Regions from separate parts of the Cytobacillus sp. MT66 genome, predicted to be linked through region 1. Evidence: riboswitches for the same ligand, from Rfam matches in the RefSeq annotation. Region 1 holds a riboswitch; each other region holds the start of a gene.
The links. Region 1 has a riboswitch for S-adenosylmethionine ahead of AC1Q59_RS14310 (Na+/H+ antiporter NhaC family protein). Riboswitches for the same ligand answer to the same signal wherever they lie in the genome.

Region 1 (5,970 bases):
AATTACCTTCTTTAAATCAGTTGGAGTAGCATATTTTGATTTAGCTGTAGCCGCTGCTGCTTATGAAAAAGCAGTCAAGGCAGGAATCGGAACGGAAGTAGAGGTCTAAATATGAAAAAGGCTAGGGCTTGGACCCTTGCCTTTTTTGATTAGGGATATTTTGTTAGTGCTTTTAGCTTTTTGAAGGCTCTGTAAAACCTTTGATGATATGGGTATGACCGCCATTTTCCGTTGTACGGATTTCCGCGTAATGAGTATGGAAGCCGTTTGGAAGCTGAATAGGCGGACTTGTGTAGGCCTCATAAGAATGGATATGTCCATCATCGAAGGTGGTATACCCGTAAATTTTGTGTACATGGCCATTTTCTGTCTGGATGGGGGTGCCCGTTACGCCAGGATGTAGATGAGTATGTCCATCCACACATGTGGTTGCCCCGCCATGCCCATGTGTGTGCCCCATTTCCTGCTGATGCCCCATTGGAACGGATTGGTCAGTTCTTTTTAATGGATATATGCCATTCTTCTCCTGCCCTTGAATCGGGTAGCCCGTTTGATTGGCAGGCAGTTGAGCTTGCCCGAAATATTGATAATAAGGGTGCCTAAATTGCATGATTACATCTCCTTTTACAATCTTCCATACTAGGGTATGTGACACTCGCCTTTATGGGTGCGTAGGCTAAAGTCTTATTTACTTTTTTGCAGAAAGGATGTTAAATTAACCGCTTAGTTGATTGGAACGGAAGGCACGTAGACTCCTGGAGGCTCACAAAACGCTCCCCGGTAAGCGAAGTGCCTCTCGCTGCAATCAACGGCCAAATATAATAGAGCCCATAGAAAAAAGACAGGGCTTGTATACCCTGTCTTAGTGAATTCCCTTCATAAAACCTTGAATTTTCGGCGCTAAAACAAAAAGGATGATGGACAGAACGATGGAAGCTCCGCCGATAACGCCAAAGTAGGTCATTTCCGTTGCCGGTGAATAGAACTTAACAAGCTGTGCGTTAATCGCTTGTGCAGCTGCATTGGATAAAAACCATAAGCTCATTGTCTGTGCTGCGAAAGCCTCAGGGGCTAATTTTGTTGTTGCGGAAAGTCCGACAGGTGATAGACATAACTCACCAAGCACGACAATTAAATAGCTTAGAACAAGCCATAAAGGATTAACTAATGAATCTGCTCCGCCAAAATAAGCCGGCAGAAGAATAACAAGAAAAGACAGTCCAGCAAAAAGCAATCCTAAAGAGAACTTCTGCGGAATAGTTGGCTGTCGCTTGCCAAGTTTAACCCAAAGCCATGCGAAAACAGGTGCTAAAATGATAATGAATAATGGATTTAATGACTGGAACCAAGCCGGTGAGATTTCAAAACCGGCAAAATTCAATTGCGTCCGCTTATCTGCATAGTTAGCCAGGATTGTTGACCCTTGCTCCTGAATCGACCAGAACATCACGGCAGCAATAAACAGCGGGATGTAAGCGATAAGACGGGAACGCTCCACTTCATTCGTTTTCGGGCTTCTGTACATGACAACAAAATAAACAGTAGGAATTAAAAGTCCAAGAATACCAATTAGTGCTATAAAGCTGTCAAAAGTTAATAAGCCAGCAGGAATAGCAATCGCAACAATTACCGCAAGCACGATGGCAACAACGGCAAAAATGGTAAATGTTTTTTTCTTTTCCTCAGATGACAGCGGATTGTGGACAATGGTACCTGCTAAACCAAGATTCTTTTTCTTTGTCACCATAAATAAAACTAATCCAAAGAACATTCCGACAGCGGCGATTCCAAATCCTAAATGGAAGCTGGTATCCATAACGGAACCCACAATGATTGGCGCTAAAAATCCGCCAAGGTTAATTCCCATATAGAAAATACTGAAACCTGCATCACGGCGGTCATCATCCTCGCTATAGATTTCCCCGACGACACTAGACACGTTCGGCTTTAGTAAGCCTGTACCAAGAACGATTAGAACCATGGATACAAAAAATAGGGCAACGTTTCCTGGGATGGCTAAGGCGATATGGCCAAACATGATTAATATACCGCCATAAAATACTGCTTTAGAAGTACCGAATACGCGGTCAGCCAGCCAGCCTCCAATAATCCCTGACATATAAACAAGTGAACCATATATCGACATGATTGAAAGCGCTAACGTTTCATCTAACCCTAAACCTCCCTTGGTTACTTCGTAATACATATAGTAAACAAGGATGGCACGCATTCCATAGTAGGAGAACCGCTCCCAAAATTCGGTGAAGAAAAGTGTGAATAACCCTTTTGGATGTCCAAAAAAGCCCTTTTGAGGTACACTATTCACAATTTTCTGCTTGTCTATATTAGACATAAAACAACCTCCTTTGTTATACTATAATACTTTTGATGGTTTTTAATTGTCAAAACTGTTTTTTAAGGAAGGATTGCGAGATAATTCTAAAACCTTGATTTAATAGGGTTTAATGGTTTTTTCTAAATAAAAGTAAATTATTTGAGAATAATAATATAATTATGATTAGAGTAAAATTTCCATTAATAAGGAGTTTTTAAGTCTCCATTTAACATTCCATCCAAAAGCCAAAAATATCCTTAAAAAATTTTGTTGATAAAGGGATAAAAATCATGTACTCTTTAACATGCTGTGACAAAAAAATAATTGAATCTTCTTATCAAGAGAGATGGAGGGACTGGCCCTATGAGATCTCGGCAGCGGAACTTAGTGATTAAGTGCTGTGCCAAATCCAGCAAGCAAACGGCTTGATAGATAAGGGAGTGTTTTATAGATATAAGGCCTCTTCTTGTTTATTCAAGATGAGGTCTTTTTTGTGGCAATTTAGGGACAAGAGATTGTCCGTTTAGTTTTTATGGAGGTGGAATGATGAATAAAGGGAATCCATGGGCGCTGATCCCATTTGTTGTTTTTTTAATTCTATTTATTGGTTCTGGGGTCATTACGGGTGACTTTTACTCATTTCCTGTGATTGTCGCGATTGCAATATCTGGTGCGGTCGCCCTGGCGATGAATCGAAAGGAATCGTTTGGTCGAAAGGTTGATATTTTTTGCCAAGGGGCAGGAAATTTAAATGTTATGCTGATGGTTGTTATTTTCCTCCTGGCAGGAGCTTTTTCAGAGACAGCAAAGGGCATGGGGGCAGTGGACTCTACCGTAAACTTCGCTTTATCGGTTGTTCCAGCAAACCTGCTTGTCGTTGGTCTGTTTATCATTGGGTGCTTTATTTCTCTGTCGATGGGGACATCGATGGGAACGATTGTAGCCTTAGCACCGGTTGGGGTCGGCATAAGTGAGCAGACTGATCTTTCCATGGCCTTGGTAATGGCGGCCATTATTGGCGGCGCGATGTTTGGCGATAATCTATCGTTTATTTCTGACACGACCATTACTGCCGTGCGTTCACAGGGTGCACAAATGAAGGATAAGTTTAAGGTTAATTTTTGGATTGTTTTGCCGGCAGCAGTTGTAACAGGGATTATTTTGGGTGCTATTACCATGGGAGAATCGGCGGATGTAGCACATTTATCTTATAATTGGATAAAAATTATCCCTTATGTATTAGTTATTATTTTTGCGCTGGCGGGAATGAATGTCTTCCTTGTTCTAGCCTTAGGCATTGTTCTGGCAGGAGCCGTTGGACTAGCTGACGGAAGCTATAGTTTAATGGAACTTTTGCAGAAGACTGGCGAAGGCATGGCTGGTATGTACGAAATTGCCTTCCTGGCGATCTTAATTGCCGGAATGGTGGAGGTCATTAAGTTTAATGGAGGGATTGACTTTCTGCTCCATCTTGCGACACGCAGGATGAAGACAAAAAAAGGCGCGGAATTTGGTATTGCCGGACTAGTTGGCTTAACGGATTTATCAACAGCCAACAATACAATCGCAATCTTAATTGCCGGACCGCTTGCGAAAAATATTGCCGATCAGTATGGAATTGAACCGCGCAAGGCCGCAAGCATCTTAGACATCTTTTCCTGTACCATCCAAGGCCTCCTGCCATACGGAGCACAGCTTCTGGCAGCGGCCAGCGTTGCGGGCATCTCGCCAGTAAGCATCCTGCAATACTCCTACTATCCTATCCTCATAGGAATCTGCGGAATCATCGCTATCCTAATCGGATACCCAGCAAAAAAAGGGGCCTGAACTTCATCGCTGTAAAGCGATGGGGGTCAGGCCCCCAGTTGTTTAAAGTGATAAAGCGTCAGGGATGAAAACGCTTACCCATACGTTAGGTTTTGATGTTATAATATTTAGAAAAAGGGGGATGAGCGGTTGGAAGAGAGAGTTGATTTAGCGGTTCAGGATTTTTATAAGGATGAGGGTGCATGGTGCTATGGATGCGGGCGTTTAAATACGAAGGGGCATCAATTTCGGACAGGCTGGTATGATAATGGGGAGCAAACATTGACGATCTATAAGCCGCTTGAAGAACATACGGCAGCACCCGGGTTTGTTTACGGAGGCTTGATTGCTTCATTAATTGATTGCCACGGGACAGGGTCAGCTTCGTTAGCCGTTCATCGGAAAAATGGCCATGAACTTGGTGATGGGGCAGAGCTGCCACGGTTTGTTACAGCATCTATAAAGGTTGATTTTAAAAAGCCGACTCCCCATGGCGCAACATTAAAGGCTGTCGGAACGATTGAGGAGATCCATCCGAAAAAATGGAAGGTATCCGTAGATGTATATGCCGATGAAGTCGTTTGTGTACAAGGGGAAGTTATCGCGGTGGCCATGCCGAGCACTTTTACGAGGGGCAATTAACGATATAAGCGCAGAAAAGGTCTGACTTAAGGTTTTATCCTAAGTCAGACCTTATTTAGTTTTCAGGGATTTTCTTAAAAAGGCAAGATGATTTCTATGCTTGTGCCCTTAGGGGAACTGTCAATGGTTAAAGATCCGTTATGCTCTTCAATAATTTTCTTGCAAATCATTAAACCTAAGCCTGTTCCTTCTTCTTTCGTAGTGAAAAAGGGTTCGCTTATGCGCTGAAGCAGATGCTCGGGAATCCCTGAGCCCTGGTCGGCTATGGAAATCACAATGGAATCTGAATTTTGCTGCTGAGCTGATATATGAATGGTCCCGCCTTTTGGCATAGCCTCGATAGAATTTTTAAGGATGTTAATAAAGACCTGCTTTAGTTGGTTTTCATCACAGTTTATCAGCGGCAAATCTGGCTGTATCTCCTTGAAAATGATGATGCCGTTTAAATTAGTCAGCGTTTCCAGCAGTGTTATCACGTGATTTAAGATTTGTTCAAGGCTATTTCGTTCAAATTTTGCCTGCTGCGGCTTTGCAAGAAGCAGCAGTTCATTGAGAATCGTTTCGATTCGGTTAATTTCAGAGCCGATCACATTAAAATAAACCTCGTAGTCATTTATTTCCTTTTCCATCATCTGAAAAAAGCCCTTTATGGCTGTCAGCGGATTTCGTACCTCGTGGGCAATCCCTGCAGCCAGCTGGCCGGCAATAGAAAGCTTCTCAGAATTGATAATCAGTTCCTGCGCCTTTTTTCTATCGCTAATATCTCTAACTATCATGTGGACGGCAGGCTCATCCTGATAGATGGTTGGAATTGTTTTCAGTTCAACATTAATAATTTTTCCATTCATTTGTAAAAATCTTTTTTCAAATGGTCCGGAAGACTCCCTTGAGATATCGCGCTTTTTAAATTTCTTATGATCCATTATATGTATAAAATCATAGATGGGTCTGCCAACAATATCATCCTTATCCTTAAACCCTAATAAGGCAACACCTGTATCATTAATAAAAAGGCACTTTTCTTCCTTAAGGATAATAACTCCATCAGGTGATTCCTCGACTAGTCTATGATATCTTTGTTCCCCTTCACGAAGCTTTTCCACGGATCTCTTTCGGTCAGTGATGTCCTGGATTTGGCTAATGTAATACAAAGGTTTTCCAGAGTCGTCCCTGACTAAAGAAACGCT
Region 2 (5,970 bases), on a different contig from region 1:
CTTTGTCCTGAGCTTGTATTGATCGTATCCAGCGCCACATTTAAATCAATGCCAAGCTTCTTAAGAAGGATCATTGCTTCACATGAAGCATATAGGGATGTCGCAGACAGATAGTTATTTACCGCCTTAAGTGCATGCCCTGCCCCGGTCTGTCCGACTAGATTAATCGCTTTTCCTAGGGATTCTAAAATTGGCAGCACCTTTACATAATCCTTTTCCTCGGCTCCAACCATGATGGTAAGCGTGCCAGCCTTGGCTCCTTTAACCCCTCCGGAAACCGGCGCATCGATTAAGGTTAATCCAAAGCTTTTCGCATCTTCAGCCAGTTTTCTTGTGCTGAACACATAGGAACTGCTCATATCAATGATAATCCCGCCTGGCTTCATGGATTGAAACAGCCCATCTTTACCTGCCAGTACAGCTTCTACCGCCTTGGAATGCGGCAGCATGGTAATCACGATATCGCTCTGTTCGCCGAGCTCCTGGACAGATGGTGCTACAATCGCTCCTTTTTCCTGTAAAGGCTTCACGGCCTCAGTATTCATATCAAACACGGTCAAACTATAACCTGAATTCAATAAATTTTCTGACATCCAACGCCCCATTTTTCCAATACCAACAAAACCGATCATCATATGCTTCATTCCCCTCTAGAATTTTTACTATTCTGGAAATATTATATCTAGTGAGCGAAGTGAACGGATTTCCTGTTCGTGAATCGCTCGTTTTCCTGTGCTGACGTCTTTTTTCATCAAAGCTTTGACCTGTTCTTTATGTTCATGCAGGGATGTGGCCATATTTGAACCCTGAGCCATCGACAGCATCCGAAAAGGCCGCGCGGACCGCCTGAGCGATACGTACGTTTCACTTAGAACCTTGTTCTTGGCAATCGTAAAGATGAATTGGTGAAATTCCTCGTTCAGATCATAATAGCGCTCTACATCCTGGTCCTTTACAGCCTGTTCCTGCCGCTTGATCACGTTTTCAAGCTTTGCCGCATCTTCTGGCTGGATGTTGGCGATTGCCTTTTCCATTGCGATCTCTTCAAGACGGTAAAGGACATCGTATAATTCATGAATATCCGTTCTTGTAAATCGCCGGACAACGACTCCCTGGTGGGGAATCCTCTGCACAAGGCGGTCCCGTTCCAGCATGAGGAGCGCCTCCCGCACAGGCGATCGGCTTGTTTTAAATTCCTCGGCTATCGCGGTTTCAACCAGGTGTTCGCCTGGATGCAGCATGCGCTTTCCAATCCTTGCCGTAATTTCTTCAGCAATCTTTATCGCTATCGTTTTTTTCGTATTTGTCTCCATCTTCATCCCCGTCCAATTATAAACATACAACATTGTCGACAATTTAGTATGCATCTATTATCACATTTATCAGATAATTTAGTCAATAAAAAAGTTTAAGTTATTTTAAGATAATTTTTAAGTATAGTTGAATAATTTAAAAGAATAATAAAATATGTGTTGACAATTATATTTACGAGATGTATAGTTACTATCATATTAAAAATACTTCTTATCAAGAGAGGCGGAGGGACTGGCCCTGTGAAGCCTCGGCAGCGGACATTGCGTACCGTGCCAATTCCAGCAAGTAATCTTGAAAGATAAGAAGAGGATATGGAACTGACATTCTGCCCTCTTCTGCCTGAAGAGGGCTTTTATATTTTAATAAAATAATATTTTCTTATCCAGAGAGGTGGAGGGACTGGCCCGATGATACCTCGGCAGCGGACATTGCGTACCGTGCCAACTCCAGCAAGCAGATAAGAGCTTGGAAGATAAGAAGACCTTAAGTACATATGATTGTTCATATGACTTTGCGTCCTTCTTCTTCCACGGAGAAGGACTTTTTTTATGAAGAGAGGAGCTCAAACGATGATAGAGTTTAAAGATCTCATCAAGGTATATAACAGCGGCGGCAAACAGGTGCACGCTTTAAATAATGTCAATTTAAAAATTAACAAAGGGGAAATCTACGGGGTGGTTGGATTCAGCGGCGCCGGCAAGAGCTCATTAATCCGCTGTGTGAATTTCCTTGAGCGCCCAACGTCGGGAAAGGTCATTGTTGATGGTCATGACTTAACCGCGCTTTCAGAAAAGCAGATCCGCGAAGTGAAGAAAAACATCGGCATGGTGTTCCAGCACTTTAATCTACTAAACTCAAAAACAGTATACGCCAACGTCGCTATGCCCCTTGTTTTAAGTAAAGCGCCAAAGGATCAGATCAAAAAGCGCGTGGCAGAGCTGCTTGAATTCGTCGGCTTAGGCGATAAAGCAGAGATGTATCCTGATCAGCTGTCGGGCGGGCAAAAACAGCGCGTCGGCATCGCCAGAGCCCTGGCTACGCAGCCTTCGATTCTGCTGTGTGACGAAGCAACTTCTGCACTGGACCCACAGACAACCAGCTCAATTTTGCAGCTGCTGAAAAAGATTAATAAGGATTACAACATCACGATCTTAATGATCACCCATGAAATGTCCGTGATCCGCGAAATCTGTGACCGGGTCGCTGTCATGGAGGCAGGAAAAGTGATTGAAGAAGGCACGGTGTTTGAAGTCTTCTCTGCACCGAAGACGCAGACAGCACAAAACTTTGTCAGCACAGTCATGCATGATCAGATCCCAGAGTCAATTCTCAATATGATTGAAAACAATCACGCTTCAAATCATATTTTTCGCATCAGTTTTATCGGACAGTCAACAGGCAAACCGTTTCTATCGCAGCTGGCTAAAAAGCTCGATATCGACATCAACGTGCTGTTCGGCAGCATTACTGAACTTCAGGGCATCCCTTTTGGCAACCTGATTGTAGAAATTCAGGGGCCTGATGCAGAAGTCAAGCGCGCCTTAACGTATATGCAGGCCAAACAAATCAGCTTCAAGGAAGTGACATCACATGCTAGTTAATTCAGAACAGATCATCGAAGCGGTCATCGAAACGATTCAAATGGTCGGCTTCTCCTTTATCTTTTCGATTGTACTCGGGCTGCCGCTTGGCATACTGCTCTTTGCCACCCGCAAAGGACAGATCCTTGAAAATCAGCCGTTTTTTACTATCCTAAATGCAGTTATTAATATTTTCCGTTCTGTTCCATTCATTATTTTGCTGGTAGCCATCATCCCGGTTACCCGGCTGATCGTCGGAACATCGATTGGCACATCAGCAGCGATTGTTCCGCTAGTTTTTTACGCAGGACCTTACATTGCCAGATTGGTTGAAAGCTCGCTGCTGGAAGTCGACGAGGGTGTGCTGGAAGCCGCCAACGCCATGGGAGCTACTCCCTTCCAGACCATTTTTAGATTTTTGCTTCCAGAAGCACTCAGCTCATTGGTCGTGAACTTCACGATTGCAACTATCGGCTTGATTGGTGCCTCTGCTATGGCCGGTACCGTCGGCGGCGGCGGAATCGGCGACCTGGCCATTACTTATGGCTACCAGCGTTTTGATACCACAACGATGCTTATCACCGTTGTCATTCTAATCGTGATGGTCCAAGGCCTGCAGTCATTCGGCAATGTCTTATCAAAAAAAATCAGAAGAAGATAATTTAGGAGGAAACTTATCATGAAAAAAACAGCTTTATCGATTCTATTGCTGGTGTTAGTTGTATTCACAGCTGCATGCTCAAGCAACACTACAAGCGGAAAAGAAAAAGACACAGAGTCAGAAACAAAACACATTAAAATCGGCATCACCGGCACAGATACACGCACCTGGGATTTTGTAGCTGAAAAAGCAGCGAAAGAAGGCATTGAAATTGAGCTTGTCTCATTCAGCGACTATGTTCTGCCAAACACTGCTCTTGCTGATGGCGAATTAGATGCAAACTCATTCCAGACTGTTGCCTACTTTGACCAATTCATTGCAGAGCATAATCTAGACCTTGTGCCAATTGCGACAACTTATCTTGCGCCAATGGCGATTTACTCAGACAAACTGAAGGATGTAAAAGAAATTAAAGACGGTGCGAAAATTGCATTGCCTAACGATATGTCTAACCAGGGAAGAGCCTTGCTATTGCTTCAGGAAGCTGGACTTCTTAAATTAGTTGATAATTATGACGGTCTTGCTTCAATTGAAGAAGCCGTAGTTGAAAACCCAAAAAATCTTGAATTGATCCCTACTGCTCCTGCACAGATCCCAAGAGCTTTGCCTGATGTAGACGCAGGTGTGATCAATAACGGATTTGCTAGAGATGCTGGTTTAAACCCAATTAATGACTCTATTTTCCATGAAAGCGAAACAGCGATTGACTATCTGAACATTATTGCCGTAAACAAGGAAGACCAAGACAATGCAACATTAAAGCGCATTGCTGAGCTGTTCCAAGAGGACGATACAGCTGAATTCATCAACAAAGAATTTGGCGGTACGCTGATTCCAACCTTTGTTCCATTAGAGAAAATTGGCTGGTAATCACCAAACCATGAGGGAAACGCAGTTTTCCCTCTTTTACTTTTACATAAATAAAGGAGGAATTGATCATGACCCAAATCATCACTCATTTAAGTGAAGCTATCAAGGCAAATATCGATGCCAATAAAGAACGCTATATTGAAACAAGCCACCAGATTCATGCAAATCCAGAGATCGGCAATGAGGAATTTTTCGCCTCTGAACAATTAACGAAGATTCTTGAAGAAGAAGACTTTATTGTTGAAAAAGGCGTAGCTGGCCACGAAACAGCTTTTGTTGCCCGTTACAAATCTGAAAAGCCGGGTCCCTCCATTGCCTTTTTGGCAGAATATGATGCTCTTCCAGGCTTAGGCCATGCCTGCGGCCACAATATCATCGGCACTTTGAGCGTTGCCGCTGCGGTCGGATTAAGCAAAGCAATTGCCGAAACTGGCGGCGAGGCCGTTGTCTTTGGAACGCCGGCCGAAGAAGGCGGCCCGAATGGAAGCGCGAAAGGCAGCTTTGTCAAACATGGATTAACTGAAGGAATCGATGCAGCGATGATGATCCATCCGCAGGGAAAAACAAGCCTTACTTCTCCTTCCCTGGCCGTCGATCCGCTGGATTTTGAATACATCGGCAAATCAGCTCACGCAGCTGCAGCACCGGAGAAAGGCATTAACGCGCTAGATGCTGTCATCCAGCTGTTCAACGGCATTAATGCCCTTCGCCAGCATGTCACAGACGATGTCCGCATCCATGGCATCATTACACATGGCGGTGATGCGCCAAACATCGTTCCTGAGTATGCGAAGGCAAGATTCTTTATCCGCGCAGCAACAAGAACACGCCTAAATGAAGTGACTAAGCGAGTGAAGGCAATCGCTGAAGGCGCAGCTCTTGCAACAGGCGCTAAGCTCAATGTCATTGCCTTCCAGAACGAAGTCGATAACTTGCTGTTAAATGAAGCATTCAACACAGTATTCAAAGAAGCCATTGAAGAATTGGGAGAAAACGTGACGGGCGAAAGAGAAGGAATCGGCTCTACTGATGCAGGCAATATCAGCCAGGTCGTGCCAACCATCCATCCTTATATTAAAATTGGCGCAGATGATCTGGTCCCTCATACTGTACCATTCCGAGAAGCAGCAGCATCTCAACGGGGTGATCAGGCTCTGATCACTGGCGCCAAAGCGCTTGGCATCACTGCTCTTCGTTTGATTACTGAACCGGAATTACTAGAAACAATCAAAGAAGAATTCAAACAGAGAAAAGCAGCCGAACAATCGAAGTAATCACAAATCCCCTCAAGTAAAATACTTGAGGGGATTTTTTTATTTAAAAAAGCTGTATACCTTTTGCCCTTTTATTTGTTATATAAGTAGGTTAACAAATAACGTTATTTTTAACTGGGAACGAAAAGTTGGTGAAAAATGAAAAAGGAGTCTTTAGAAGATCTTCTGATGGATGAAGCAAGACCGGTATTTAAATATCTTGTAAAAGTGGGGGCTTCTAAGGAGGATGCCGAGGATATTGTACAGGATACCTTGTATCAGGCGATGAAAT
Region 3 (5,970 bases), on a different contig from region 1:
GGCGTCAGGGTAATGCTGCTTAAAAATGCAAGACCAAGGGATAGAAAAACACCAAAAGAAAGCAGAAAGGAAATAAATCCTGTTGAAAAAATCGCCCAGACCATTGACCCGCAAACAACAGCCAAACCATTCAGAAGAACAAATCTAGTCGTGTGCGTCTTTAAAAAATGGCCGGCAATCGGCATGCCTAAACCATAAAGAATCATGCCAACTGCAATAATAATGGAAAATTCTGTCCTTGTCAGAGATAAGTCCTCCATAATCGGTTTGACGAAAGGACCAATTCCCATCCGCAAACCCATCGAAAGCAGAACAATCACAGATGCTGAAGCAACGATATACCAGCCGTAATAAATCGAACTGTTTCTTTTTGACATAGCTAGTCCTCCAAACCCCATCCAATCTTTTTGCTTATCTTATTACAAAATTCTGATAATTAAACTGTACCACGTTAAAGTCAATCTGTATATATATGTCAAAGACATTTTCCTTGAGTAAAAAGGATTTAATCTATGAAAACGTTTGCTTGTGATAGAATTATTTTTTCGGATATTGACGTGGGAAAAAAGATAGTACTATAATTATTTTATAAGCCAATAAAAATGATTTATATGAATGAAGGGGCCTTAGCTCAGCTGGGAGAGCGCCTGCTTTGCACGCAGGAGGTCAGCGGTTCGATCCCGCTAGGCTCCATTCCACTTGGAGGAATACCCAAGTCCGGCTGAAGGGATCGGTCTCGAAAACCGACAGGCGAGTCAAACCGCGCGGGGGTTCAAATCCCTCTTCCTCCGCCAGAATTGAATATGCGGGTGTAGTTTAGTGGTAAAATAACAGCTTCCCAAGCTGTGGTCGTGGGTTCGATTCCCATCACCCGCTCTAAATCGAGAAGAACTAATCCTTAATAAAAGGGTTAGTTTTTTTATTGCCATAAATTTAGGGACACGAAAATTATTTTTAATAATATTATGACAAAATAAACAAAAGGGTTTATAATGGTGTTTATTCTTTTGCAGAGAAAATAGAAAAATAGGAATTTATATCACTATGAAGGACAAATTTCGTTAAAAAACCAAGTCAAATGTCTATCATCGGGGTAATGAAGGACAAATCCCATTAAAAACCAAGTCAAATGTCTTTCATCAGGGTTATGAAGAACAAACCCCGTTAAAAAACCAGATCAGATGTCTTTCATCAATGTTATGAAGGACAAATCTCGTTCAAAATTCAGCAAAATGATCTAATTCAAATACATCCCAGATCACCAGAACATAATTAAACACAAAATCTTCTTTTACACAAAAACATCGAGGTGAAACCCAATTGCTTGTGACTGTTAACAGGTACCTAGAACGGCTCATGCCGGTAATTACACCAACGAGTGTAGTTATTGGCGTTTTGCTTGCTGGTACAATGGATAATTATGCTTTTTTAATACCGTGGATTTTTGCATTTATGACTTTTTCAGGAAGCTTGAACTCCAATTTTTCTTCCTTAAAAAATACGCTGCAGCACCCATTTCCAATGTTCTTAATCTTTTTCGTCCTGCACATCCTTATGCCTCTTTGGGCATGGGGGATCGGCAACATGACTTTTAACGGGGACTCCCTTACTATAATTGGTATTATCCTAGCTATGTCAATTCCAACAGGGATCTCCAGCTTTATTTGGGTATCTATTTACCGGGGGAATATTCCATTAACCCTCTCCATAATACTGATAGATGCCTTTCTCGCACCATTTATTGTACCGTTAACGCTATCGATCTTAGTGGGTGCAAGTGTGGAAATGGACTCCCTTACTATTATGAAGGGGCTAATCGGCATGATTGTCGTCCCAACCCTCATTGGCATGATATTGAATCATACAACAAAGGGGAAGGTTGCTAAGGTATTAAGCCCAAAGCTTGCGCCCTTTACAAAGCTTGGTATGGCAACAATCGTAATGATCAACGGAGCAGTCGTTGCGCCTTATTTGAAAAATATTGATAAAAAATTAGTGATGATCACCATTATTGTTTTTTGCATTGCCTTCACAGGCTATTTATTTGCTTTTATCATCGGAAAAATGTGCCGTGTAGATAAGGAAACAGTCATTACTATTACTTTTACAGGCGGAATGAGAAATATCAGTACCGGTGCGGTTTTAGCCGTTTCGTATTTTCCGCCGCCAGTCGCAGTCCCAGTTGTTATTGGCATGCTCTTTCAGCAAGTGCTCGCTTCGCTGTACGGAGCGGTGCTAGACCGATATTATCATAGACAGGTATACAACAGCAGGGAACAGGCAATGTAATTAAGCAAGATTTTTGAAACATCTGTTGACAAAAGAGTTTTTTAGTTGTATTGTATATTTAATAATTTAATATTTAAAAATTTTTCTTATCCAGAGAGGTGGAGGGACTGGCCCTTTGAAGCCTCGGCAGCGGACTTAATTTAAGTACTGTGCCAATTCCAGTAGCTTTTAAGCTAAGAGATAAGAGGAGCCGGAAATCAATGATATGTTGTGTATCCAACCCCTCTTCTTATTTTTAGAAGAGGGGTTTTTGCTTTTTATTTATATAATGGGAGGAAATTAAGATGACAAAAACATTAGTTAAAGCACCATTTAGAGCAGATCATGTAGGAAGTTTATTGCGGCCTGAAAGAATACATAAGGCCAGAAAGGCTTTCCAGGAAGGCAGCTTAACAGCACAAGAACTGCATGATATTGAAACAGAAGAAATTAAAAAAGCCGTTGATAAGCAAATTGAAGTTGGATTGAAGGCAGTTACCGACGGAGAATTTCGCCGCCGATTTTGGCATACAGACTTCTTAGAGCATTTAAATGGAGTAGAGGGCTATGTTCCAGATCAAGGGTACGTATTTGTAGGAGAAGAAACAGAAAGATACAATATCCGTGTGACTGGAAAAGTCTCATTTAACCCAAATCATCCGCATGTAAAGGACTTTATCCTGTTCAAAGAGATTGTTGGGGATCGAGCAATTGCCAAACAAACCATCCCAAGTCCTAACCAGCTGTTTAATGCCGGAATTCGCAACCTTGAAATTTATCCAGATATTGAAGAATATGCAAATGATGTTATTCAGGCATATCGCGATGCCATCAAGGCGTTTTATGATGCAGGCTGCCGTTACTTGCAGCTCGATGATGTGTACATCGCCGGCCTTAATGCACCAGAAATTCCATTCAATGATAGCGGTTATTCACGAGAGGAATTAATTGATTTAGCTTTGCGTGTGGCAAATGGTGTATTAGAAGATAAACCAGAAGACCTGGTTGTCACCACACACCTCTGCCGTGGAAACTACCGCTCGAAATGGGCATTTGAAGGCAGCTATGCAAAAATCGCCCCAACATTATTTGCAAAAGAAAAAGTAAACGGATTTTTCCTGGAATATGATGATGACCGTTCTGGAGATTTCAAACCATTAGAATATATCCAAAATGGAGGACCTCAGGTAGTACTAGGTGTATTTACATCAAAACACGGGAAATTAGAAGATAAAGAAAATATAAAAGCCCGTGTAGAAGAGGCAACAAAATATGTACCATTAGAGCAATTATGCATCAGTCCGCAGTGCGGTTTTGCTTCTACACATCATGGAAATATTTTAACGGAAGAAGAACAATGGGCTAAGCTGAAATATATTGTTGATATTTCTAAAGAGATTTGGGGATAAGACGCAAAGCGAACAGTTATCTAAACTGTTCGCTTTTTATAATTTTATGAAAAGTCGGTCTTTTAATCTTTTTCCAATCGTAGTATGATATCCTTATTCTTTTAGTTGGGAGATGTTTACAGGTGTACTACGGATGGATCGTAGTTGGGCTGACATTTGTGGCTGTACTCATAGCTGCAGGGATACGCTCAATTACAGGCGTTTTAATGATTCCGCTTGAACAAGAGTTTGAATGGAGCAGATCGGCTATTTCATTGGCATTTGCTATAAATCTCACGCTCTATGGAATTTCCGGGCCTTTTATTGCTGCGGGATTCCAGCGCATCGGTATTCGGAAAATGATGTCCTTTGCCATGTTAATCTTGGTTGCGGGAATGGGAGCCAGCTTGTTTATGACAAAAGTCTGGCATCTTCAGTTCATTTGGGGAATTATCATTGGAACTGGATGCGGGGTCTTTTTAACCGTACTTTCAGCAACCGTGGCTAATAACTGGTTTGAAAAGAGAAAAGGTATCGTCCTGGGATTTCTCATGGCTGCAACAGCTGCGGGGCAAATGATTTTCCTGCCGCTGCTTTCAAATGTAACCGAGCAATATTCATGGCGCGCAGGTATTTACATCTTTATGGTTCTAGGCCTACTAATGGTTCCAGCTATTATTATTTGGATGAGGAATAAGCCTGCTGATAAGGGACTTCTTCCATATGGGGTTACAGAAATTGTTCCAGAGGAAAATAAGGGATCTAAGAAAAACCCGATTGCAGATGCATTTAGCGTACTAGGCATTGCGGTTCGAAAGGGACCATTCTGGCTCTTATCTTTAAGCTTTTTTATTTGCGGACTATCGACTGCGGGATTAATGGCTACCCATTTCATCCCAGCCTGCGGGGCTTATGGCATACCTGAAGTAACAGCCGCCAGCTTGTTTGCTTTTATGGGCATTTTTAATATCGTTGGCACAATGGCGTCCGGCTGGCTTTCCGACCGTTTTGATAATCGGTGGCTATTATTCTGGTATTATGGCCTTCGCGGGTTGTCTTTGATGTTCCTTCCTTATGCGCTGAGCACAGTGTCATATCCAATGCTGATTGCTTTTGCCGTCTTCTATGGACTAGATTGGATCGCCACTGTACCGCCAACGGTGAAGCTTACAACTGAGTATTTTGGTAGAGATAAAGGGCCGATTGTCTACGGCTGGGTGTTCGCGTTCCATCAATTAGGTTCAGGTGCCGCTGCTTTTATGGGCGGATATCTGTACGAAATCCTTAATGGCTATACCATCACTTTTATGTCTGCAGGTATTCTTTGCATTGTTGCTACCATTTTTGTCCTAAGTGTAAAAAAACAGCAGCAGCCAGTGCAGCCAGCTGTCAGCGCATAACTTTTCAACCTCCGTTTTTTAACGGGGGTTTTTTAGATTAAATTTGGCCGTTGATTTCCTCTCCAGGCGCTTCGCTTTCCGGGGGGCGTTTTGCGATCCTCCTCACAGCTTGCGCTCCTGCGGGTCTCGCTTCAACGCTGATCCCCCAGGAGTCTACGCGCCTGCAGCGAAGATCAACTAAGCCGCTAAAATCAATATTAAGCTTTAACACAGCCTAGATTAAAGAAAAATCCTTGCTGTAAAAATACCCGAAACGATTTTTCCCAAAATCTACACGATAAGTGTAAATCCCCGCCAGACTTGCTCTTTTTTCACAAATGATTCCTGTCTTATTCTCAAATTCTCTTAAATAATAAAAGTCCTCAGGATTTGTATTTTTAATAGATTCATTATTCATTTTCTTTATTATGACCGATTGCCCGATAGTTATATTTTCGAGAGAGGTACCCTGATTCGTATCTAATAAATTGTCCATTCCATTCATCTCTTTTCCTCTTAACCATACAAAAGGGGGGGTGATTTGTCAACAAAGTTGACGATTGTTTGATAGTATCATATAATTATTGTAAACAAGGTTAACAATTTAAAGATTGGGGATATGGAAATGGAAATGTTTCATATCGGAGATATCATTGTATATTCTGTACATGGCTTAAGTCGAATTGATGATATTTGTGAAAAGACATATTTTGACGAAACGAAATTGTACTATGTGCTGCATCCGCTTGATAACACGACACTAACAATCAGCACCCCGGTAGACAACGAAAAGGTTTTAATGCTAAAGATGATGAATCGTGAACAGTCAAAGGAAATTTTACAATCATTTAAACAGCCTGGCACAGACTGGATTGAAGAACCTCGGCAAAGAGTTCGCAAATACAAGGAAACCGTACATACTGGTGATCGGAAAG
Region 4 (5,970 bases), on a different contig from region 1:
GTTAATCGTAACCCATGAAATGGGCTTTGCCAAAGAGGTCTCAGACCGCGTCGTATTCATGGACAAAGGTGTCATTGCTGAAGAGGGAAGCCCAGAGCAAATATTTAATCATCCAGTTCAAGAACGGACAAAAGAATTCTTGAGAAGAACATTATCTTAATCAAGCATAATTCAAATGTTAATTCTAACCACTTAGTTGATTGGAGCGGAAATCACCGGCCAATTATACATTTAAATAAATAGTATATCAATTGCTGGAGAGGTTTGCTGTGACAAATCTCTCTTTTTTTCGTTGAAAATATGGTTTCCCATAAAGTTCGCAATTTTGTAGACTTTGGATAGGAAATAATCATTGAAACTATGTTAATATAAGGGGTAGCAAAAAGATGCAGATTGAAAGAGCGTCTGAAATGAAAGCTCTATAATATTATTGGACCATTTCTTAGAGGAGGTAAATAGATGAATAAAGAGGGGGCACCTTCTCTGCAGAAGGTTGGGACTGATCATATATCTCTTTTAGAAGATCTAAAATCTCTATTTAAAGCATATGTTTTAGTAGCTAATGTCTTGCCTGTATTTACTGGATTTTGGCTGGCTATTTATTTTGCCAATGATTCTTTTATGGCTAATTGGGATGTTTTTGTGCTGACCATGATTGGCAGTACACTGGTGATGGCAGGGGCACTTGTTATAAATAATTGGTACGATGTTGATATTGATACAATTATGGAAAGAACGAAGAAACGACCAACGGTTACTGGCCATTTTTCTTTAAAGACTGTCCTATCATTGGGTATTGCTTTTTCAGTACTTGGAATGATCATTTTGCTATTTATCTCAGTTGAATCAGCTATTTACGCTTTTATTGGCTGGTTTACTTATGTAATTTTATATACGATGTGGTCAAAACGCAGATATACTCTTAATACTGTGATTGGCAGTATTTCCGGAGCGGTTACGCCATTGATTGGCTGGACAGCCATCTCCTCCGGCTTCCATATTGTTCCGATTGTGTTATTTCTTATTTTGTTTATTTGGCAAATGCCGCATACGTTCGCTATTGCCATTCGCAAATATGATGAGTATAAAGCAGCAGGAGTGGCCATGCTCCCTGTTGTTCATGGATTTGACATCACGAAGAGACAGTTCTTTGTGTATTCTGCCTGTTTAATTCCGCTGCCTTTTCTTATCCCGCAGCTTGGTCTAGTATTTTTAATCATTGCCACCTTGCTTAATATCGGATGGATCGTTGTTAGCATAAGCGGGTTTATGGCAAAAGATAACCAAAAATGGGCGCGAATGGCCTTTCTCTATTCTGTCAATTATGTAACTATTATTTTCTTATTAGCCGTCATTGTCACACTATCTCTATAAAAAAAAATCGCCGAATACGGCGATTTTTTTTGCATATTAAAAGAGGTTCAATTTTCCTATTCTGTTGACTGCTTCTCTTAGCTGATCTTCGTCTACTAGGAGGCCGACGCGGATATAGCCTTTTCCGAATTCTCCAAATCCGTTGCCAGCTGCAACAGCAACATCGGCTTTTTCCAGCAGATAGTCAGCGAATTCTTCACTTGTGAATCCGCTTGGCACAGGGAGCCAGGCAAAAAACGATCCGCTTGGAGCCGTAACACTCCAGCCGATTTCTTTGCAAGCGTTAATTAACGCATTTCTGCGGCTTTCATAACGAGCCACCAGTTCATCAACACAGGACTGATCACCAGTGAGTGCCTCTGCAGCTGCCAATTGGACCGCAGGAAAGAGACTGCAATATAAATGATCTTGAATTAAATTTATTGCTTCAATAATGACTGGATTACCAACAGCAAAGCCGACCCGCCATCCAGCCATATTATAGGTTTTGGATAGCGTATACATTTCAACCCCAAGTTCCTTAGCGCCTTCAGCTTGCAGAAAACTAACAGGTTTTTTTCCGTCGAATCCAATAGCTCCGTAAGCGAAATCATGCAAGACAGTGATGTTATTTTTCTTAGCAAAAGCAACGGTTTCTTCGAAAAAGTCGAGGTCTGCCATAGCACCAGTTGGATTGTTCGGATAGTTAAGGTACATTAATTTTGCTGAAGATTTATCCTCGTCTGAAATGGAATCATAATCAGGCAAGAAATTATTTTCCGCTAATAATGGGAATGTTTTATATTGCACATTTGCTAATGTAACGCCGGATAAATAGTCGGGATATCCAGGGTCTGGCAAAAGCATAAGCTCGCCTTCATTTAACAGGCATATCGGCAATTCTACAAGCCCTGCTTTTGTTCCAAATAACACAGCAACTTCAGTCTTTGGATCAATGTCAACATGATATTGCTTTTTATAAAATTCCGCTGCAGCGTCTTTAAGTTCTTGAATGCCTCTAAATGGAGAGTATCTATGTGTTCTGGGATCCTCTGCTGCAGTTTGCAATGCTTTAACGATATGCGGAGGTGTAGGCTGGTCTGGATTGCCTTGGCCTAAGTTAATGATATCTCTGCCCTCTGCGCTGGCTTTGCTCACTTTTTCAATAAGGCTTGCGAAAAATTGGACTGGTAAATTTTTTAAACGGTCTGAATATTCCATGTAATCCACCTTCAACAATTTTGTACGAGTTAATTTCAAATTTTATAGTTTTTTAAGGCAATTGTCTAGTAAAAAAATTTTTCCTAATGGCTATCTTGCAGGGTGTGTAAGCGTTTTATTTGAAATGGCCCAAAATTTACTATATTGACAAAATGTTAATCGATTTGTACTATGAATATTGTGCTATTTTATTAAATAAAATATTGCTTATCCAGAGAGACTGAGGGACTAGGCCCTATGATGTCCGGCAACCCCCTTTTTGGGAAGGTGCTAATTCCTGCAGAATGATTTCATTCTGAAAGATAAGTCGAGATAATGAACATTTCGATGCCCCTTTCAGATGAAAAGGGGTATTTTGTTTTACTTAAAGGGGTGAAAACCATGATTGAAATTAAGAACCTTTCAAAAATATATACTGCGAAAAACAGAGAAGTAAAAGGTGTCGACAATGTCTCTCTTACTGTTCAGGAAGGGGAAATCTACGGAATTGTCGGATATTCTGGCGCAGGGAAAAGCTCATTGCTTCGCTGCATTAATTTATTGGAAAGACCGACATCAGGGACCATTACAGTTGATGGAGTTGACTTAACTTCACTAAATGGCGAGGGCCTGCGTAAGGCCCGGTTGAAAATCGGCATGATTTTTCAGCACTTTTATTTAATCAGCCAAAAAACAGTATTTGAAAATATTGCGTTTGCCTTGAAAGCGGCAAAAATTCCCTCCGATCAAATTAAAAAAAGGGTAGAGAATCTTCTCGATATGGTCGGTTTAGCTGATAAAAGGGATGTCTACCCTTCACAGCTGAGCGGGGGCCAAAAGCAGCGAGTCGCGATTGCAAGAGCCCTGGCCAACAATCCGTCGGTTCTATTATGTGACGAAGCTACATCTGCGCTAGACCCGACAACAACCAAGTCCATTTTAAATCTTTTGAAGAAAATTAACAAAGAGCTGAGTATTACGATTGTGTTAATTACACATGAAATGGATGTCGTAAAAGAAATTTGCCACCGAATGGCCATCATGCAGGATGGGAAGGTTATCGAGGAAGGTCCTGTTTATGATATCTTTGCCAGCCCTAAGGCTGATTTAACAAAGGAATTTATTGCTAGTGTTGTTTCTTTTGATATCCCTGAAGCGATCTTAAATCGCTGTGAAGGCCCAATTGTGAAAGTAATGTTTAGAGGAAGAGTGGCAGGGGAAGGGATTATTTCTGACATGCTCCAGCAATACAATGTAAAAGGCAATTTTCTGCATGGTTCTATTGAATACATTCAGGATGTGCCCCTTGGCATCTTTATTATGGAACTAAGAGGCCAAAGGGAAGAAATTAATAAAGCACTTGATTATATCGAAAATCGGGAGGCGCATGTGGAGGTGTTAGGAAATGGGGATTGATTTCAATCATTTAATGGAACTGCTTCCTGATATCAATACTGCTTTCATTCAAACCATCTATATGATTACAATTTCTTTAATCATTGCCGTGGTTATCGGCCTTCCAATCGGCATTGCTTTATATGTTACCGATAAAGGGCTTTTTATGGAAAACCGTGCAGTCAAGAATATACTTGGTTTTGTTGTTAACCTGGTTCGTTCGATTCCGTTTATTATTTTACTTGTTGCTTTAATTCCTTTAACGAATTTCTTGGTTGGGACAACGATTGGACCGACTGCAGCAAGTGTATCTCTATCGGTAGCTGCTGTTCCATTTTTTGCCCGAATCGTTGAAACAGCCTTGCGCGAAATTGATAAAGGTGTCATTGAAGCGGCAATTGCTGCCGGTGCGACTCCGTGGATGATTATTAAGGATGTACTCCTTCTTGAGTCAAGATCCGGGATTATTTCAGGAATAACATTAACTCTTATTAGTTTAGTTGGCTTCTCCGCAATGGCGGGTACAGTCGGCGGCGGCGGAATTGGTGACTTGGCCATTCGCTTTGGGTACTATCGCTACGATAATACCATTATGTTTGCAACTGTTCTTATATTAATAATTTTAGTACAAGCTATTCAGATTATTGGTGACCTCGTTGCCAAAATAGTAGATAAACGATAAATAGGAAAGAGGGAGTTAACATGAAAAAATGGTTTTTAGCAATTATTTTATTATTGGCTGTGGGCGCATTAGCAGCTTGCGGCGGCTCTGACAGCAAGGATCAATCAAGTGAAGGTGCAACAGGTGAAGAATCAAAGGAAATTAAACTGGGTGCAACAGCCGGCCCATACAGTGACATGCTTAAAAAGGCAATCATTCCTGGACTTGAGGAAAAAGGCTATAAAGTGGAAGTCATTGAATTTAGTGATTATATCCAGCCAAACAAAGCACTGGATAATGGCGACATTCAGGCAAACCTGTTCCAGCACACCATTTACCTAGAAAACTTTGCAAAAGAAAATAAGATGGATTTAACAGGATTAATTTCGGTCCCAACTGCTCCAATGGGAATTTACTCTAACACTTATAAGTCTATAGATGAAATAGAAGATGGTGCGACAATTACTGTACCTAACGATCCAACAAACGCTGCACGTGCATTTAATACACTTGAAGATCAAGGATTAATTAAATTAGATGAAGGTGCAGATCCGCTAACTGTTTCTGAAAAGGACATTGCTGAAAATAAGAAAAACCTAGTATTTCAGCCAATTGAAGCAGGACAGCTGCCACGTTCCGTAGAAAGTGCAGACTTAGCTGCTGTTCCAGGAAACTTTGCACTAGCAGCGAAAATGGACCTGCTTAGCGCACTTGCCCTTGAGGATATGGATGATAAATACCGAAATGTTGTTGCTGTAAAAACAGCTAACAAGGATTCACAGCTATCCAAGGATATTAAAGAAGTTGTTGAATCAGAGGGATTTGAAAAGGTGATTGACGAAGAATTTAAAGGATTCGGCAAACCTGACTGGATGACAAAATAATAACTGATGAAGGCTTTCCTGGCATTGTCCGGGCGGGCCTTTTTTTCTTTGGCTTTATTTTTTTCCTTCATTTAAGTATTCTTAACATATTACTCAGTAAAAAAGAGGGAGTTTATTTTGAAACAGATTTACAGTGATATTATACAATTTCGCGGGACACATTATGACTTCGGCTATTTGCAAGGGGAGATATTACGGGATTCCCTTTCAGTGAGAAACCGTGAGGATCAATGGAAGGTAAGAAAACCTAGGTTTTCAATCGATATAAATGAAGCTAAGGAAGCCATTACCCGATTTGCCCCTGGGGTTTGGGATGAATTGATTGGACTTCAGGATGCGTTGGAATGGCCAATGGAAAGGGTATTAAAGGAGTTTGGCGGTTATCGTTTGAATTATGTCCGCTCAGGGTGCTCGATACTAACAGGGGAAAATTATTTAATTCGCAATTATGATTATCACCCGAAGACCTATGAGGGA

Region 2: it holds a riboswitch for S-adenosylmethionine, as region 1 does, so the genes downstream of both, AC1Q59_RS17980 (methionine ABC transporter ATP-binding protein) here and AC1Q59_RS14310 (Na+/H+ antiporter NhaC family protein) in region 1, are expected to answer to the same signal.
Region 3: it holds a riboswitch for S-adenosylmethionine, as region 1 does, so the genes downstream of both, AC1Q59_RS00300 (5-methyltetrahydropteroyltriglutamate--homocysteine S-methyltransferase) here and AC1Q59_RS14310 (Na+/H+ antiporter NhaC family protein) in region 1, are expected to answer to the same signal.
Region 4: it holds a riboswitch for S-adenosylmethionine, as region 1 does, so the genes downstream of both, AC1Q59_RS09310 (methionine ABC transporter ATP-binding protein) here and AC1Q59_RS14310 (Na+/H+ antiporter NhaC family protein) in region 1, are expected to answer to the same signal.

The regions. Positions count from the first base shown of each region.
Region 1 covers NZ_JBXAFB010000007.1:115,363-121,332, forward strand. Annotated here, with positions in the region: gene AC1Q59_RS14295 (ornithine cyclodeaminase family protein) at 1-109, shown strand, start outside; gene AC1Q59_RS14300 (YmaF family protein) at 173-610, opposite strand; gene AC1Q59_RS14305 (peptide MFS transporter) at 863-2,353, opposite strand; SAM riboswitch class I at 2,667-2,774, shown strand; gene AC1Q59_RS14310 (Na+/H+ antiporter NhaC family protein) at 2,879-4,162, shown strand; gene AC1Q59_RS14315 (PaaI family thioesterase) at 4,292-4,783, shown strand; gene AC1Q59_RS14320 (PAS domain-containing sensor histidine kinase) at 4,858-5,970, opposite strand, start outside.
Region 2 covers NZ_JBXAFB010000010.1:141,184-147,153, forward strand. Annotated here, with positions in the region: gene AC1Q59_RS17970 (NAD(P)-dependent oxidoreductase) at 1-635, opposite strand, end outside; gene AC1Q59_RS17975 (GntR family transcriptional regulator) at 663-1,313, opposite strand; SAM riboswitch class I at 1,522-1,619, shown strand; SAM riboswitch class I at 1,690-1,793, shown strand; gene AC1Q59_RS17980 (methionine ABC transporter ATP-binding protein) at 1,884-2,915, shown strand; gene AC1Q59_RS17985 (methionine ABC transporter permease) at 2,905-3,555, shown strand; gene AC1Q59_RS17990 (MetQ/NlpA family ABC transporter substrate-binding protein) at 3,574-4,425, shown strand; gene AC1Q59_RS17995 (M20 family metallopeptidase) at 4,494-5,699, shown strand; gene AC1Q59_RS18000 (RNA polymerase sigma factor) at 5,838-5,970, shown strand, end outside.
Region 3 covers NZ_JBXAFB010000001.1:61,897-67,866, forward strand. Annotated here, with positions in the region: gene AC1Q59_RS00275 (MFS transporter) at 1-377, opposite strand, end outside; tRNA gene AC1Q59_RS00280 (tRNA-Ala) at 621-693, shown strand; tRNA gene AC1Q59_RS00285 (tRNA-Ser) at 702-794, shown strand; tRNA gene AC1Q59_RS00290 (tRNA-Gly) at 806-876, shown strand; gene AC1Q59_RS00295 (bile acid:sodium symporter family protein) at 1,321-2,289, shown strand; SAM riboswitch class I at 2,373-2,476, shown strand; gene AC1Q59_RS00300 (5-methyltetrahydropteroyltriglutamate--homocysteine S-methyltransferase) at 2,574-3,677, shown strand; gene AC1Q59_RS00305 (MFS transporter) at 3,800-5,056, shown strand; gene AC1Q59_RS00310 (hypothetical protein) at 5,271-5,540, opposite strand; gene AC1Q59_RS00315 (CarD family transcriptional regulator) at 5,661-5,970, shown strand, end outside.
Region 4 covers NZ_JBXAFB010000004.1:174,426-180,395, forward strand. Annotated here, with positions in the region: gene AC1Q59_RS09295 (amino acid ABC transporter ATP-binding protein) at 1-160, shown strand, start outside; gene cyoE (heme o synthase) at 460-1,374, shown strand; gene AC1Q59_RS09305 (pyridoxal phosphate-dependent aminotransferase) at 1,411-2,574, opposite strand; SAM riboswitch class I at 2,779-2,883, shown strand; gene AC1Q59_RS09310 (methionine ABC transporter ATP-binding protein) at 2,956-3,969, shown strand; gene AC1Q59_RS09315 (methionine ABC transporter permease) at 3,959-4,630, shown strand; gene AC1Q59_RS09320 (MetQ/NlpA family ABC transporter substrate-binding protein) at 4,651-5,493, shown strand; gene AC1Q59_RS09325 (C45 family autoproteolytic acyltransferase/hydrolase) at 5,611-5,970, shown strand, end outside.